One region of the Streptomyces sp. VTCC 41912 genome, then DNA from elsewhere that is predicted to be linked to it. Evidence: riboswitches for the same ligand, from Rfam matches in the RefSeq annotation. Region 1 holds a riboswitch; each other region holds the start of a gene.
The links. Region 1 has a riboswitch for cobalamin ahead of ACJ6WD_RS25110 (HoxN/HupN/NixA family nickel/cobalt transporter). Riboswitches for the same ligand answer to the same signal wherever they lie in the genome.
Positions count from the first base shown of each region.

Region 1 (4,862 bases):
ACGGGACCGGCAAGTTCTTCGAGGCGAGCGGCTACCCGGCGGGCAAGGCGATGGCCGTGTGCGCCGGGCTCACCGAGACGCTGGGCGGGCTCGGGCTGGTGCTCGGCCTGCTGACGCCGCTCGCCGGCGCGGCGGTGGTCGGCACGATGATCAACGCGTTGGCGGTGAAGTGGGGCGGCGGCTTCTTCGCGCCCGAGGGCGTGGAGTACGAACTGCTGCTCGCCACCGGCGCGGCCGCGCTGGCGCTGACCGGGCCCGGCCGCTACGCCGTCGACCGCTTCCTGCCGGGCCTGCGCGCGCACCGGCTGGCCTACGGGGTGGGAGCGCTCGTCCTGAGCGTGGTGCTCGCGGCGGCCACGCTGCTGATCCGGAAGTGACGCCGGGGGCCGCCGGGGCACGGGCGCGGTCCGGGCCGTGGCGGCGGGCAACGACGGGGGAACGGCGGGGGAGCGACGTGCGGCGTGACGGAAGAGTGGAGGCGTGATGGCGGTTCGGCGGCTGAACCATGCGGTGTTGTACATCCGCGAGGTGGCACGGTCGGTGGCGTTCTACACCGAGGTGCTGGGGTTCACGGTGGACGTGGAGATTCCGGGGCGGGCGGCCTTCCTGAGCGCGCCCGGTTCGGACAACGACCACGACCTGGGCCTGTTCGCGGTGGGCCCCGATGCCCCGGGGCCGGAAAACGGCCGGATCGGGCTCTACCACCTGGCCTGGGAGGTCGGGACCCTCGGTGACCTCGCGGCGATCGCGGCGCGGCTGCGGGAGCGGGGCGCGCTGGTCGGCGCCACCGACCACCTGGTCTCGAAGTCGCTCTACGCCCGGGACCCGGACGGCAACGAGTTCGAGGTGATGTGGCGGGTGCCCCGGGCGGACTGGCCGGGCGCGGACGAGGCGGACCGGCTGCGGCCGCTCGACCTGGCGGCGGCGCTGGAGCGCTGGGGCCCGGACCTGCTGACCGGCGCGGCGGCCGGCTCGGCCACCTGAGGCGCGGCCCGCACGCGCACCGACCGCGTGGCGCGACCGTTCCCCACGGGCAGTGGGGACGGCCGCGCCACGCGGTCGTGGCGTTCCGCGGGTGCGGGTGCGGGTGCGGGTGCGGGGGCCGGGACTAGGGGGCGTCGGGCCCCTGCGTGCGGGGCGCCGGGAGGGCGTCCGCGGTGGCCGGCGGGTCCTCGGCGCGGGCGACCCAGCGCTTCTCGACGCCGCCCAGCCGCCAGTACGCCAGCGCCGCCGCCCACACCACGACGAACAGGCCGACGATGACGAAGCCCACGTTGTTCAGGTCGAGCGAGGAGATCCCGCCGGTCAGCGGGTCGTCGAGGCCGAGCTTGTCGTGCAGGACGGTCACCAGCTCGATGGTGCCGATGAGGAACGCGACCGCGATCGACAGCCCGGTGATGGTGAGGTTGTAGTAGACCTTGCGCACCGGGTTGGCGAACGCCCACTGGTACGCGAAGTTCATGAACGTGCCGTCGAGGGTGTCGAACAGGCTCATCCCGGCGGCGAACAGCAGCGGCAGGCAGAGGATCGCGTACCAGGGCAGGCCCGCCGCGGCGCCGCTGCCCGCCATCACCATCAGCGTCACCTCGGTCGCGGTGTCGAAGCCGATCCCGAAGAGGAAGCCCAGCGGGTACATCTGGCCGGGGCGGCTGATGGACTTGGTGAGCCGCCCCAGGATGCGGTTCATGAAGCCGCGGGAATCCAACTGGGCTTCCAGCTCCCGCTCGTCGTACGTGCCGGCCCGCATCGCCCGGAACACCTTCAGGATGCCGAGCAGGGCGACCAGGTTGAGGGCCGCGATGAGGTACAGGAAGGTGCCGGAGACGGTCGTGCCGACGAGGCCGAGCGTCTGGTGCGCGCGGGAGCCGTCGCTCATCAGCGTGCCGGCGAGTTGGGCGCCGCCCGCCACCAGCGCGGCCATCACGACCACCACGCTGGAGTGGCCGAGGGCGAACCAGAAGCCCACCGAGACGGGCCGCTTGCCGTCGGCCATCAGCTTGCGGGTGGTGTTGTCGATCGCCGCGATGTGGTCGGCGTCGAAGGCGTGCCGCATGCCCAGGGTGTAGGCGGTGATGCCGAGCCCGGCACCGAACACCTGGCTGCCGACGGTGTAGTGGCCCGGCACGACCAGGAGGAAGAGCACGCCGAAGGCGACGACGTGCAGTGCCGCGATCACGGCCATCAGACCCGCGGTGCGGACCGTGTCGCGACGTTGCCAGCGGAACGACCCGGGGGAGCCGGGTATGCCGAGGAGGGGGGACTTGCGGGACGAAGGGGAATCGTCCGGGGTATCAGTGGACAGGGCCATCCGGCCATCACGCTCCAGCACCTCGTGGATGATTTCGTGAGATGCCGTGGCCGGTCTCCTGGCTTACGGGTGCCCGCGTCCGCCCCGCCTTCCCGGCCGCAGGCTGCGGTCAGTGGCGCCGTGCGCGCGCTGGGCGCGCACGCAGAGGGGCGGAAACTCCCCGATCACAGTGGCGAGGGCCGCGCCGGCTTCGGACACGAGGTCCAGCACCGGTCTTCCCGAGCACCACGGCCCGGTCACTGTAGCGGGCACCGGTGAGAACCGGCCACGCCCGGTGGCCGGTGCGGGCCGCCACCGGGTGCCGGCGGCTCGGATCACAGGGCCAGGGCGGAGAGGAACGTGTGCAGTTCGTGGTCGAAGAGCGGGGTGTTCTCCAAGTTGACCATGTGGCCTGCGGCGGGCACGCGTATCCGGCGGGCGCCGGGGACCGCGAGCGCTATGGCGTGGGCGTTCGCCGAGATGTCGGAGGAGTCGAGGTCGCCGTCGAGGACGGTGGTCGGCACCCGGATCTCGCCCAGGCGGTCGAAGGCGCCGACCTCCAGGGGCATGCCGGCGCCCGCACCGTCGGCATGCACCTCGACATTGGCGGACGCGGAGGCGCGCATCCGCTCCCGGAAGCCGGGGTGCACGACGGACGGCGTGCGGTGCGGCCCGTCCACCCACATCCGCAGGAAGTGCTCCACGAACCGCTCGACGCCGTCCGGTGCGTCGATCGCGGCGACCTGCTCCCGGATGTGCTCCAGCAGGAAGGGGTCGGTGAAGGCGCGACCGCTGATGCCGGGGGAGGCGAGGAAGAGGGCCGTGACCCGGTCGGGGTGGGCGAGCGCGGTGTCCAGTGCCACCCGGGCGCCGTGCGAGAGGCCGACGAGGACGGCGCTCGGTATGTCGAGTGCGTCCAGCAGGGTCACCAGGTCGTCGTGGTTGGCCCAGTCGCCGGCCACCGTGGAGGACAGGCCGTGGCCGCGGAAGTCGTAGCGGACCACCCGCAGCCCGGAGTTGACCAACCAGGCGAACTGCTCGTCCCACATGTGCTGGTCGAGCATCCCGTCGTGCAGGAGCACCACCGCGGGGCCGGAGCCGGCCGACTCGTAGAACAGCTCGCCGTCGTCGACCGGCACGGTGTCGTTGTCGATCTCGGACCATGCCTGGAAGTCGTGGGTCATTCTGCGGGCCGTTCTGTGCGCGTGGGGCGGTCGGTCGGACGGGTGGGCACCGCTGGTCGGTGACCCGTTCGAGACGGTATGGGGACCTGTGCGGTGACCGGGGCGGCGGTGTCCCGCTCTTCGGGATCGCCGCTTTCCTCCGGGGGAACGCGCGAGCCGTCCGCCAAGTGCCGGAATTCCTCACCGATCCGGTCCAGCACCCGCAGCGCCGTGCGGACCTCCCCGGCGGACAGGTCGGCGAGCCCGCGGCGGAGTTTCCCCGCCTCGGCCTCCTGGACCCCGCGCATCATCGCCGTGCCCTCGTCGGTGAGCCGGATCAGCGACGAGCGGCGGTGCGCGGGGTTGGCGGTCGTCACGACCAGGCCCAGCTCCGCCGCGTGGTTCACCCAGCGCTGCACCGGCTGGCGGTCCAGGTCGAGGGAGCGCGCCAACTGCGGCACGGTGCGCGGCCCGTGGGCGCGCAGCGCGTCGAGGAGGGTGCGTTCGCCGGCGGTCAGGCCGGTGCCGTCCAGCGTGCGCTCCGCCGCGCGCACGATCGTCCGTTGCAGCGGCCGCAGCCGCCGGATGACGTCGTACAGCAGCTCCTCGGCGGTCTCCGCAGCCCCGTGCGCACCCCCGTGCGCACCCCCGCCTACATCCCCCTGTGCGGCTTCCCCTGCGGAATCCCCGCTTTCTTCTCCGACTTCCTGGGCTGCTTCGGCCTTTTCGGTCTCTCCGGCTTCTCCGGCTTCTTCAGCAGCTCCTGCTACGGCCGCCGTGGTGTCCCGCCTCGCGTCTCGCCCCATGGTCCCCTCAGCCCCCTTCATGTCCCGTTCCCCTTCACCCCGATGACACCCTTGCTGTCATGATGACATCCGCGATGTCATTTCGGAAGGGGTGTTGAGGCGCCGGCGTCGGTCGGTGAAGTGCCGTGTGGCGGGGCGGAGTCGGGCGGGGTCAGTCGTCCAGCGGGGGCGGCGCCTCGTCGTCGGTGAAGGAGACGACGAGGTCGGCGCGGGGGCGGGTGGCCGCCACCAGGCGGGCGTTGGCCTCGTCGGAGGTGCGGACGAAGTCCTCGGCGTCGACCCGCAGGCGGCCGAACCGCTCGTGCCGGTCGATCAGCCGGTGCACCCGCTCCTGGGCGTCCAGTTCGATGTACCACGCCTCGTCGAGCAGTTCGCGGATCCGTGCCCAGGGGTCGGAGTGCAGCAGGAGGTAGTTGCCCTCGGTGATGACGAGCGGGATGTGCGGCGCGACCGGGATGCTGCCGGCGACCGGCTCCTCGATGCGGCGGTCGAAGGCCGGCGCGTAGACGGGCGTGCCGGGTTCCGGGGAGCGCAGCCGGGTCAGCAGGGCGGCGTAGCCGGCCGGGTCGAAGGTGTCCGGCGCGCCCTTGCGGTCCGTGCGGTCCA
Region 1 is NZ_JBJMAB010000020.1:22,584-27,445, reverse strand. It holds gene ACJ6WD_RS25120 (DoxX family protein) at 1-377, shown strand, start outside; gene ACJ6WD_RS25115 (VOC family protein) at 484-984, shown strand; gene ACJ6WD_RS25110 (HoxN/HupN/NixA family nickel/cobalt transporter) at 1,109-2,308, opposite strand; cobalamin riboswitch at 2,339-2,553, opposite strand; gene ACJ6WD_RS25105 (alpha/beta fold hydrolase) at 2,623-3,471, opposite strand; gene ACJ6WD_RS25100 (MarR family winged helix-turn-helix transcriptional regulator) at 3,468-4,256, opposite strand; gene ACJ6WD_RS25095 (nucleoside/nucleotide kinase family protein) at 4,408-4,862, opposite strand, start outside.

Region 2 (4,862 bases), on a different contig from region 1:
TCCATGGCCTGGACCAGTCCGCGGGCGACCGCCTCGGCTTCGTCGGCGGCGGTGCGGGTCGCGGCCGACTCGTCCAGGCCGAGCGCCTCGCGCAGCCCGGGCAGCGCGGAGGTGCCACCCCAGATCTGCCGGGCGCGCAGGATCGCCAGCACGAGGTTGACCCGGGCCTCGCCGACCGGGGCGGCGCCCAGGACGTGCAGGCCGTCGCGGATCTGCGCGTCCTTCACCTCGCAGAGCCAGCCGTCGACGTGCAGCAGGAAGTCGTCGAAGCCGTCGTCGTCCGGACGTGCCTCCAGGCCCAGGTCGTGGTCGAGCTTGGCGGCCTGGATCAGGGTCCAGATCTGCGCCCGGATCGCGGGCAGCTTGGCCGGGTCCATCGAGGAGATCGCGGCGTACTCGTCGAGCAGTTGCTCAAGCCGGGCGATGTCACCGTAGGAGTCCGCGCGGGCCATCGGCGGCACGAGGTGGTCGACGAGCGTGGCGTGCACCCGGCGCTTGGCCTGGGTGCCCTCGCCCGGGTCGTTGACCAGGAACGGGTAGACGAGCGGCAGGTCGCCGAGCGCCGCGTCCGGACCGCAGGCGGCGGAGAGGCCGGCGTTCTTGCCGGGCAGCCACTCCAGGTTGCCGTGCTTGCCGAGGTGGACCATGGCGTCGGCGCCGAACCCGCCGTCGGCGGTGGGGGTGGCGATCCAGCGGTAGGCCGCCAAGTAGTGGTGCGAGGGCGGCAGATCGGGGTCGTGGTAGATCGCGATCGGGTTCTCGCCGAAGCCGCGCGGCGGCTGGATCAGTATCAGCAGGTTGCCGCGGCGCAGCGCGGCCAGCACGATGTCGCCCTCGGGGTTGCGGCTGCGGTCGAGGAACATCTCGCCCGGCGGCGGGCCCCAGTGCTCCTCCACGGACTCCCGCAGCTCCTGCGGCAGCGTGCCGTACCAGCGGCGGTAGTCGGCGGCCGGGATGCGGACCGGATTGCGGGCCAACTGCTCCTCGGTCAGCCACTCCTGGTCGTGGCCACCGGCCTCGATGAGGGCGTAGATCAGCTCGTCGCCGTCGCCGGACGCCAGGCCGGGCACCGGCTCGGTACCGAAGTCGTAGCCCTCGGCCTTCAGCCGGCGCAGCAGCGCGACGGCGCTCGCCGGGGTGTCCAGACCGACCGCGTTGCCGATCCGGGAGTGCTTGGTGGGGTAGGCCGACAGCACCAGCGCCAGCCGCTTCTCGGCGGCCGGGATGTGGCGCAGCCGGGCGTGCCGGACGGCGATCCCGGCGACCCGGGCGGCCCGCTCGGCGTCGGCGACGTACACCGGCAGCCCGTCCTCGTCGATCTCCTTGAACGAGAACGGCACGGTGATCAGGCGCCCGTCGAACTCCGGCACGGCGATCTGCGAGGCGGCGTCGAGCGGGGAGAGGCCCTCGTCGTTCTCCTCCCAGGCGGCGCGCGCGCCGGTCAGGCAGAGCGCCTGCAGGATCGGCACGTCCAGGGCGGTCAGCGCGCCGGCGTCCCAGGACTCGTCGTCGCCGCCCGCGGAGGCTTCGGCGGGCTTGGTGCCGCCCGCGGCCAGCACGGTGGTGACGATGACGTCGGCGGCGCGCAGCTCCTCGATCAGCTCCGGCTCGGGGGCCCGCAGCGAGGCGACGTACAGCGGCAGCGGGCGACCGCCGGCCCGCTCGACCTGGTCGCACAGGTCGTGGATGAAGCGGGTGTTGCCGCTCATGTGGTGGGCGCGGTAGTAGAGCACCGCCACGGTCGGGCCGGTCGCCTCCGACGCCGGACGCTCCAGCGGGCCCCAGGACGGGGCGGCCGCGGGCGGCTCGAAGCCGTGGCCGCTGAGCAGAACGGTGTCGCTGAGGAAGCAGGCCAGCTGGGAGAGGTTGGCCGGACCGCCGTGCGCGAGGTAGGCGTGCGCCTCGGCCGCGATGCCGACCGGGACCGTGGACGCCTCCATGAGCTGGGCGTCGGGGGCCTGTTCGCCGGTGAGCACGACGACCGGGCGGTGCTGGCCCGCGGCCAGCAGCACGTCCAGGCCGTCCTGCCAGGCGCGGATGCCGCCGAGCAGCCGGACGACGACGAGGTCGGTGCCCTCGAGGAGTCCGGGGAGTTCGGCGACGTCGAGGCGGGCGGGGTTGGCGAGCCGGTACGGCACGGGACCCGTGGCCGCCCGGGCGCTGAGCAGATCGGTGTCGGACGTCGACAGCAGCAGGATCACGGCGCAGCCCTTCCTCGGGGTGTCCACGCCCCGGGTGGTCGTATGGACGGCGGGAGTTCCTGGCTCACCCGGCGGTGGCCGGGTTCACAGTGGCGGGACCGCGCCGGATTCTCACCGGGCTTCCTCCCTTGGCGCCGTCGCTGGCGTCCGGCGGGTCAGCCGACCCGCCGACCTGCATAGTAAGGGCTGCGGCCGCACCGCGGGAGCGGGCCTTTCGGAGCCGCCCTCCACGCCCCCCTCGCCACGGTTCCGGGCGAAACCGACGTAGGTATGCTCGCCGCCATGCCGCCCTCCCCCGCACCACGCCCCGACCGGGCCGAACCACCCGTTCGGGACCGCGGCGACGCCTGCCCGGGAGCGCTGCGGCTGCACCCCGCCGCCGACGGGAACCTGGCCCGAGTGCGGCTCCCCGCAGGGGACTTGACGGTCCGCCAGGCCACCGCCCTGGCGGACGCAGCGGAACGCCTCGGCGACGGGCACCTCTCGCTCACCTCCCGCGGCAACGTCGAACTGCGCGGCCTGCCCGACGACGGCGGCCGGCACCTCGCCGACCTCCTCGCCGACGCCGGGCTGCTGCCGTCCGTACGCCATGAGCGGATCCGCAACGTACTGGCCTCGCCGCTGGCCGGACTGGACCGGCACACCCCCTCCGACGTGCGGTTGTGGGCCCGGAACCTGGACGCGCTGCTGTGTGCGAGCGATGCCGCGACAGGACTTTCGGGCCGCTTCCTGTTCGTCCTCGACGACGGTCGGGGCGACGTGGCCGGCCTGGGCGGCGATGTGACCTTGCTCGCAGAATCCGGTCGACAGGACCCGCCGGCCGCCGGGTACGCACCGGGCGCCGCGTCCGGGTGGGGAGCGCTGCTCCGGGTCGGCGACGACCGGGCGGCACTGCGGATCGCGGCGGACGACGCCCCGCGGGCGGCCCTGACGGCCGCCGAGGTCTTCCTGGCCGCGGCCGCGGAGCGCGGCAGCGGCGCCTGGCGCGTCCGTGAGCTCCCCACCGCAGGACCGCTGACCGCCCAGGAGGTGCAGCGTGCGCTGCGGGCCGCGGGCATCGCCGCGGAGCACGTGGAACATCCGGCCGCCCCCGTCCCAGGGTCGGCCGCGCACTATGCCGATGCCACCGCCCCCGGCCCGGTCGAGGGGCCCGACGGTCGCCGCGCGCTGGCGGTCCTGGCACCGCTCGGCCGGCTGGCCGCGGCCCAGTGGCGGCTGCTGACCGCGACCGCCGCCGCGGACGGCGACGGCGAACTGCGCCTCACGCCCTGGCGCGGTGTCATCGTCCCCGGCCTGGCCGCCGCACCGGCGCACCGGCGGCTGCGCGAGTTCGCCGCCGCCGGCCTGATCACCGACCCGGCATCCCCCTGGCGCCGGGTCACCGCCTGCACCGGCCTGCCGGGCTGCGCCAAGTCCCTCACCGACGTGCGGAGCGATGCGGCGGGCGTGCTCGCCAGGGGCGAAACGGTTCCGGCGAACGGTTCGGGTGCGCCCGTCGGGCTGCCCGTGCACTGGTCGGGCTGCGAGCGGCGGTGCGGCCATCCGCACGGTGCCTGGGTCGACGTGCTGGCGACGCCCGACGGCTATCGGACCACCGCGATGTCTCCCAAGTCCCTTGCCCGACCGCCGGTTTCACGTGAAACAGCCGGGCCGGGCACCGTTTCACGTGAAACGCCCCGGCCGGGCGTCGTTTCACGTGAAACGCCGAGCGCATCCGCCGCCCCTCCGGCTGCCCCGCTCCCCTCCACCCCTCAACCCACCACCCCGAGGCCCCAGTGACCGCGTTCGACTACGAAAAGGACGGGGCGGCCATCTACCGCCAGTCCTTCGCCACCATCCGCGCCGAGGCGGATCTCTCCGCACTGCCCGCCGACGTCAGCCGGGTCGCGGTCCGGATGATCCACGCCTGCGGCATGGTCGATCTCGTCCGCGATCTGGCCTTCACCCCGGGCGTCGTGGCCAGTGCGCGCGCCGCGCTGCGGGCCGGTGCGCCGATCCTGTGCGACGCCACGATGGTCGCCAGCGGGGTGACCCGCAAGCGGCTGCCGGCGGACAACGAGGTGCTGTGCACCCTCGGCGACCCGTCGGTCCCGGAGCTCGCCGCGCGGATGGGCACCACACGCAGCGCTGCCGCCCTCGAACTGTGGCGGGACCGGATGGAGGGCGCCGTGGTCGCCTTCGGCAACGCGCCCACCGCGCTCTTCCGGTTCCTCGAAATGATCGAGGAGGGGGCGCCCCGCCCCGCCGCCGTCCTCGGCATCCCGGTCGGCTTCATAGGCGCGGCCGAATCCAAGGACGCGCTGATCGACCATCCGTCGAAGCTGGATCACATCGTGGTGCGCGGGCGGCGCGGCGGCAGTGCCATGGCCGCGGCCGCGATCAACGCCCTGGCGAGCGAGGAAGAGTAGGCGTGAGCGAGCAGCAGGCGAGCAGCGGCACGACGGACCCGGCGGCCGCGCAATCCCCGGAGCGGTCCACCGGCCACCTCTACGGCGTCGGCCTCGGCCCCGGCGACCCGTCCCTGATGACCGTGCGGGCGGTGGAGGTCATCGCCCGGGCCGACGTGGTGGCCTACCACAGCGCCCGGCACGGCCGGTCGATCGCGCGCTCCATCGCAGCGCAGCACATCCGCCCGGACCACATCGAGGAAGCCCTGGTCTA
Region 2 is NZ_JBJMAB010000003.1:350,880-355,741, reverse strand. It holds gene cobN (cobaltochelatase subunit CobN) at 1-2,201, opposite strand, end outside; cobalamin riboswitch at 2,234-2,386, opposite strand; gene cobG (precorrin-3B synthase) at 2,472-3,980, shown strand; gene ACJ6WD_RS06985 (precorrin-8X methylmutase) at 3,977-4,609, shown strand; gene ACJ6WD_RS06980 (precorrin-2 C(20)-methyltransferase) at 4,612-4,862, shown strand, end outside.
Region 2: it holds a riboswitch for cobalamin, as region 1 does, so the genes downstream of both, cobN (cobaltochelatase subunit CobN) here and ACJ6WD_RS25110 (HoxN/HupN/NixA family nickel/cobalt transporter) in region 1, are expected to answer to the same signal.

Region 3 (4,862 bases), on a different contig from region 1:
AGGTGTCGATCCAGGCGCGCTCCCGGGCGAGTTCGCCCGGCGGCGGCTGGCGCACGTGGCGTTCCAGCGCGTCCCAGACCTCGGTGGTGGTGAGGTCCGCGAGCAGGTCGACGAGCCGGTCCGACGGGACGAAGTGGTCGGCGAGGCCGCACAGCAGGGCGTCGGCGGCGCCGATCGCGGTGCCGGTGAGCGCGAGGTGGGTGCCGAGTTCGCCGGGGGCCAGTCCCAGCAGGTAGGTGCCGCCGACGTCCGGGACGAAGCCGATGCCGGTCTCGGGCATGGCGATCTGGGAGCGCTCGGTGACGAGGCGGACGTTGCCGTGGGCGGAGAGGCCGACCCCGCCGCCCATCACGATCCCGTCCATGACGGCCACGTAGGGCTTCGGGTAGCGCGCGATGCGGGCGTTCAGCCGGTACTCGGCGCGCCAGAAGGCCGCCGAGGCGGTGCCCCGCGCGCGGGCGTCCTCGTAGATGGCGCGGATGTCGCCGCCGGCGCACAGGCCGCGCTCCCCGGCGCCGGTGAGGACCACGGCCGCCACCGCGGGGTCCGTCTCGCAGGCGGTCAGCGCGGCGTCGATGCGGTCGACCATGGGGTGGGTCAGGGCGTTGACGGCGCGGGGCCGGTTGAGGGTGATGCGGGCGGTGCGGCCCTCTCCGGTCAGGAGGACGGGGTCGTCGGAGCCGGTCACCGCAGTGCCTCCGTCAGGCCGCGGGCGACGATGACGCGCATGATCTCGTTGGTTCCTTCCAGGATCTGGTGGACCCGCAGGTCTCGGACGATCTTTTCGATGCCGTAGTCGCTGAGGTAGCCGTAGCCGCCGTGCAGTTGCAGGGCCCGGTCGGCGACCGCGTAGCCGGTGTCGGTGGCGAACCGCTTGGCCATCGCGCAGAGTTGCGGCGCCTGCGGGTCGCCGCGGTCCAGGGCGTGGGCGGCCTGGTGGACCAGGGCGCGGGCGGCGGTGAGTTCGGTCGCCATGTCGGCGAGCCGGAACTGCAGTGCCTGCGCGTCCAGCAGGCGCCCGCCGAACGCCTCGCGGTCGGCGAGGTGGACCAGGCTGCGGTCCAGTGCGGCGCGGGCGCCGCCGAGGGAGCAGGCGGCGATGCCGAGCCGGCCGCCGTTCAACCCGCTCATGGCGATGCGGAAGCCCTCGCCCTCGTGGCCGAGCAGCCGGTCGGCGGGCAGCCGCACCCGGTCGAGGACGACCTGTCGGGTCGGCTGGGCGTTCCAGCCCATCTTCTTCTCGTTGGGGCCGAACGACAGGCCGGCATCGTCCTTGTCGACGAGGAAGGCGGAGACGCCGCGCGCGCCGTCGTCGCCGGTGCGGGCCATGACGAGGTACGTCTGGGAGGCGCCGGCGCCCGAGATGAACTGCTTGACGCCGGTGAGGACGTAGTGGTCGCCGTCGCGCACCGCGCGGGTGCGCAGGGCGGCGGCGTCCGAGCCGGCGCCCGGTTCGGTCAGGCAGTAGCTGCCCAGGTCCTCCATGGCGCACAGGCGCGGCAGCCAGCGTTCGCGTTGCGCGGCGTCGCCGTAGTGGTCGATCAGCCAGGCGACCATGTTGTGGATCGAGACGAACCCGGCGATGGACGGGCAGCCGGACGCCAGGGTCTCGACGATCAGCACCCCGTCGGTGCGGCTCAGTCCGCTGCCGCCGTGTTCCTCGCGCACGTAGAGGCCGCCCAGGCCCAGGCCCGCGGCCTTGCGCAGCACGTCGAGGGGGAAGTGCTTGGCCTGGTCCCAGGCGACGGCGTGCGGGGCGAGGTGGTCCTGGGTGAAGTCCAACGTGGCTTCGACGAGGGCGAGTTGGTCCTCCGTGAGCAGGGTGGTGGGCACGGCGCTCATCCCATCGTCGGGAGGGTGAAGCTCGCGCCCTCCTTGGTCCCGGAGGGCCAGCGCGAGGTGACGGTCTTGGTGCGGGTGTGGAAGCGGATCGCGTCCGGCCCGTGCTGGCCCAGGTCGCCGTAGCCCGAACGCTTCCAGCCGCCGAAGGTGTGGTAGGCCACCGGCACCGGAATGGGCACGTTGACGCCGATCATGCCGGTGTTCACCCGGCGGGTGAAGTCGCGGGCGGTGTCCCCGTCCCGCGTGAAGATCGCCACGCCGTTGCCGTACGGGTGCTCGCTGGGCAGCCGCAGCGCCTCCTCGTAGTCCGCGGCCCGCACGACGCACAGGACGGGCCCGAAGATCTCCTCCCGGTAGACGCGCATCTGCGGGGCGACGCGGTCGAAGAGCGAGGGGCCCGCGAAGAAGCCGTCCTCGTGTCCGGGGAGGGTGAACCCGCGTCCGTCCACGACCAGTTCGGCGCCCTCGTTGACGCCGATGTCGACGTAGCGGCGCACCCGGTCCAGGGCCTCGCGGCTGACGAGCGGGCCGAAGTCGGCCTCGGGGTCGTCGCTGCGGCCGACGCGCAGCCGCCCGACGCGTTCCTTGAGCCGCTCCACCAGGGCGTCGGCGGTGGCCTCGCCGACGGGGACGGCCACGGAGATCGCCATGCAGCGCTCCCCCGCCGAGCCGTAGCCCGCGCCGATCAGCGCGTCGACGGCCTGGTCCAGGTCGGCGTCCGGCATCACGACCAGGTGGTTCTTGGCGCCGCCGAAGCACTGGGCCCGCTTGCCGTGCGCGGCGGCGGTGGCGTACAGGTGCGCCGCGATCGGGGTCGAACCGACGAAGCCCAGGGCCCCGACCCTGGGGTCGGTGAGCAGGGTGTCGACCGCTTCCTTGCCGCCGTTGACGACGTTGAGGACGCCCGGTGGCAGCCCCGCCTCCAGGAACAGTTCGGCGAGCCGCAGCGGCACCGAGGGAGCGCGTTCGGAGGGCTTGAGGATGAAGGAGTTGCCGCAGGCCAGGGCGGGGGCTGCCTGCCACAGCGGGATCATCGCGGGGAAGTTGAACGGGGTGATGCCGGCGGTGACGCCGATGGGGCTGCGCAGGGAGTGCACGTCGATGCCGCTGCCGGCGTTGTCGGTGAACTCGCCCTTGAGCAGATGGGGGATACCGGCGGCGAACTCCACCACGTCCAGGCCGCGCTGGAGGTCGCCGTGGGCGTCGGCGACGGTCTTGCCGTGCTCGGACGACAGCAGCCGGGCCAGCGACTCCCGCTCCCCGTCGATGAGTTGGAGGAACTTCAGCAGCACCCGGGCGCGGCGCTGCGGGTTCCACTCGCCCCACGCGTGCTGGGCCCCGGCGGCGTCGGTGATCGCCGCCTCGGTCTCGGCGCGGCCGGCGAGCGGCACCCGGGCCTGGACGGCGCCGGTGTTGGGGTCGTGCACGTCGCCGTAGGTCCCCGAGGCGCCCGGGGTCTGCTTGCCGCCGATGAGATGTGCCAGTTCACGGACCATGGATGCCTGCTCTCCGTCAGGTGAGATCCGGGGATGGCGCGCCGGCCCGGCACGGTCGCCGAACAGCGGCGCGTGCGGGCGGCGCGGGATGCGCAGGGGCCGGGTGACCGTCAGAGGTCGGTGCGCGGCACCCGTCGGATCCGCCGGTCGGGGGCGCGGGTGCATGCCGGTGCCATGCGTGTCTGCTCCATCCTCGTGGACAACACGGAACATCCCGCGGCCGGTATCCTGACTCCCGGATCAGCACGCGCTCCCCGGCCTTCCCGACGGACTGCTCCGTCAGTGGCCGGTCTCGTTCGGGGAGCGCATTCCCCGGTCACAGTGGCGGGACCGCGCCGGAATCGCACCGGCTTCCCTGCACCGCGGGCCTTGGTCACGACGATATAGTTGGACGTCCTAGTAAGTCCACCCTCGACGGCCCTCGGCGACACCCGACGCACCGGGAATCGGCCCACCGCGAGGCCGGCACGGTCTCGTGCGCAGCGGCACCTCAGACCGGCTGGCGACCGGCGTCGCGGTACAACTCCTTCGCGATGAGGGAGCGTTGGACCTCCGTGGCACCCTCGTAGATGCGGGGTGCGCGGACCTCGCGGTAGAGGTGTTCCAACAGGTGGCCGCGGCGCAGCGCGCGGGCGCCGTGGATCTGGACGGCGGCGTCGACGACCTCCTGTGCGGTCTCGGTGGCCAGGAGCTTGGCCATGGCCGAGCGGCGGGCGACGTCCGGGGCGCCGCGGTCGTAGGCGGCCGCTGCCGCGTAGACCAGGAGGCGGGCGGCCTCGACGCGGGTGGCCATCTCGGCCAGTCGGTGGCCGACGGACTGGAGTTCCCTGAGCGGCCCGCCGAACGCGGTGCGCGTCCCGGCATGCGCCAGCGCGGCGTCCAACGCGGCCTGCGCCATGCCGACCGCGAAGGCGCCCACGCTCGGCCGGAAGAGGTTCAGCGTGCGCATCGCCACCCCGAACCCGCCGCCCACGTCACCGAGCACGTCCGCGTCGGTCACCGGCGTGCCGTCGAAGACCAGGGTGCCGATGGGGTGCGGGCTGAGCATGTCCAACGGTTCGCCGCCCAGCCCCGGGCGGTCGGCCGGGACGAGGAAGGCGGTGATGCCGCGGGCGCCGTCGGCACCGCCGGTGCGGGCGAAGACGGTGGCGAAGTCGGCCTCGGGGGCGTTGGAGATCCAGCACTTCTCACCGGTGAGCCGCCAGCGGCCGGGCCCGTCGGGCGCGGCCGTCAGGGCGAGCGCCGCGGCGTCCGAGCCCGCGCCCGGCTCGCTCAGCGCGAAGGCCGCGACGGCCCGGCCGGCCGTCACCTCCGGCAGCCAGCGGGCCCGTTGGGCGTCCGTCCCGGACTGGAGGATCGGGCAGGTGCCCAGTCCTTGGAGCGCCAGCGCGGTCTCCGCCTCCGTGCACTCCTGCGCCAGCGATTCGCGCAGCAGGCACAGGTCCAGCGCCCTGGGGCTGCCGCCGTCGGGGAAGAGCCGGGCGAGCAGGCCCAGTTCGCCGAGGGCGGCGACCAGGGGCCGGT
Region 3 is NZ_JBJMAB010000033.1:35,580-40,441, reverse strand. It holds gene ACJ6WD_RS31880 (enoyl-CoA hydratase/isomerase family protein) at 1-688, opposite strand, end outside; gene ACJ6WD_RS31875 (acyl-CoA dehydrogenase family protein) at 685-1,842, opposite strand; gene ACJ6WD_RS31870 (CoA-acylating methylmalonate-semialdehyde dehydrogenase) at 1,839-3,338, opposite strand; cobalamin riboswitch at 3,539-3,725, opposite strand; gene ACJ6WD_RS31865 (acyl-CoA dehydrogenase family protein) at 3,829-4,862, opposite strand, start outside.
Region 3: it holds a riboswitch for cobalamin, as region 1 does, so the genes downstream of both, ACJ6WD_RS31870 (CoA-acylating methylmalonate-semialdehyde dehydrogenase) here and ACJ6WD_RS25110 (HoxN/HupN/NixA family nickel/cobalt transporter) in region 1, are expected to answer to the same signal.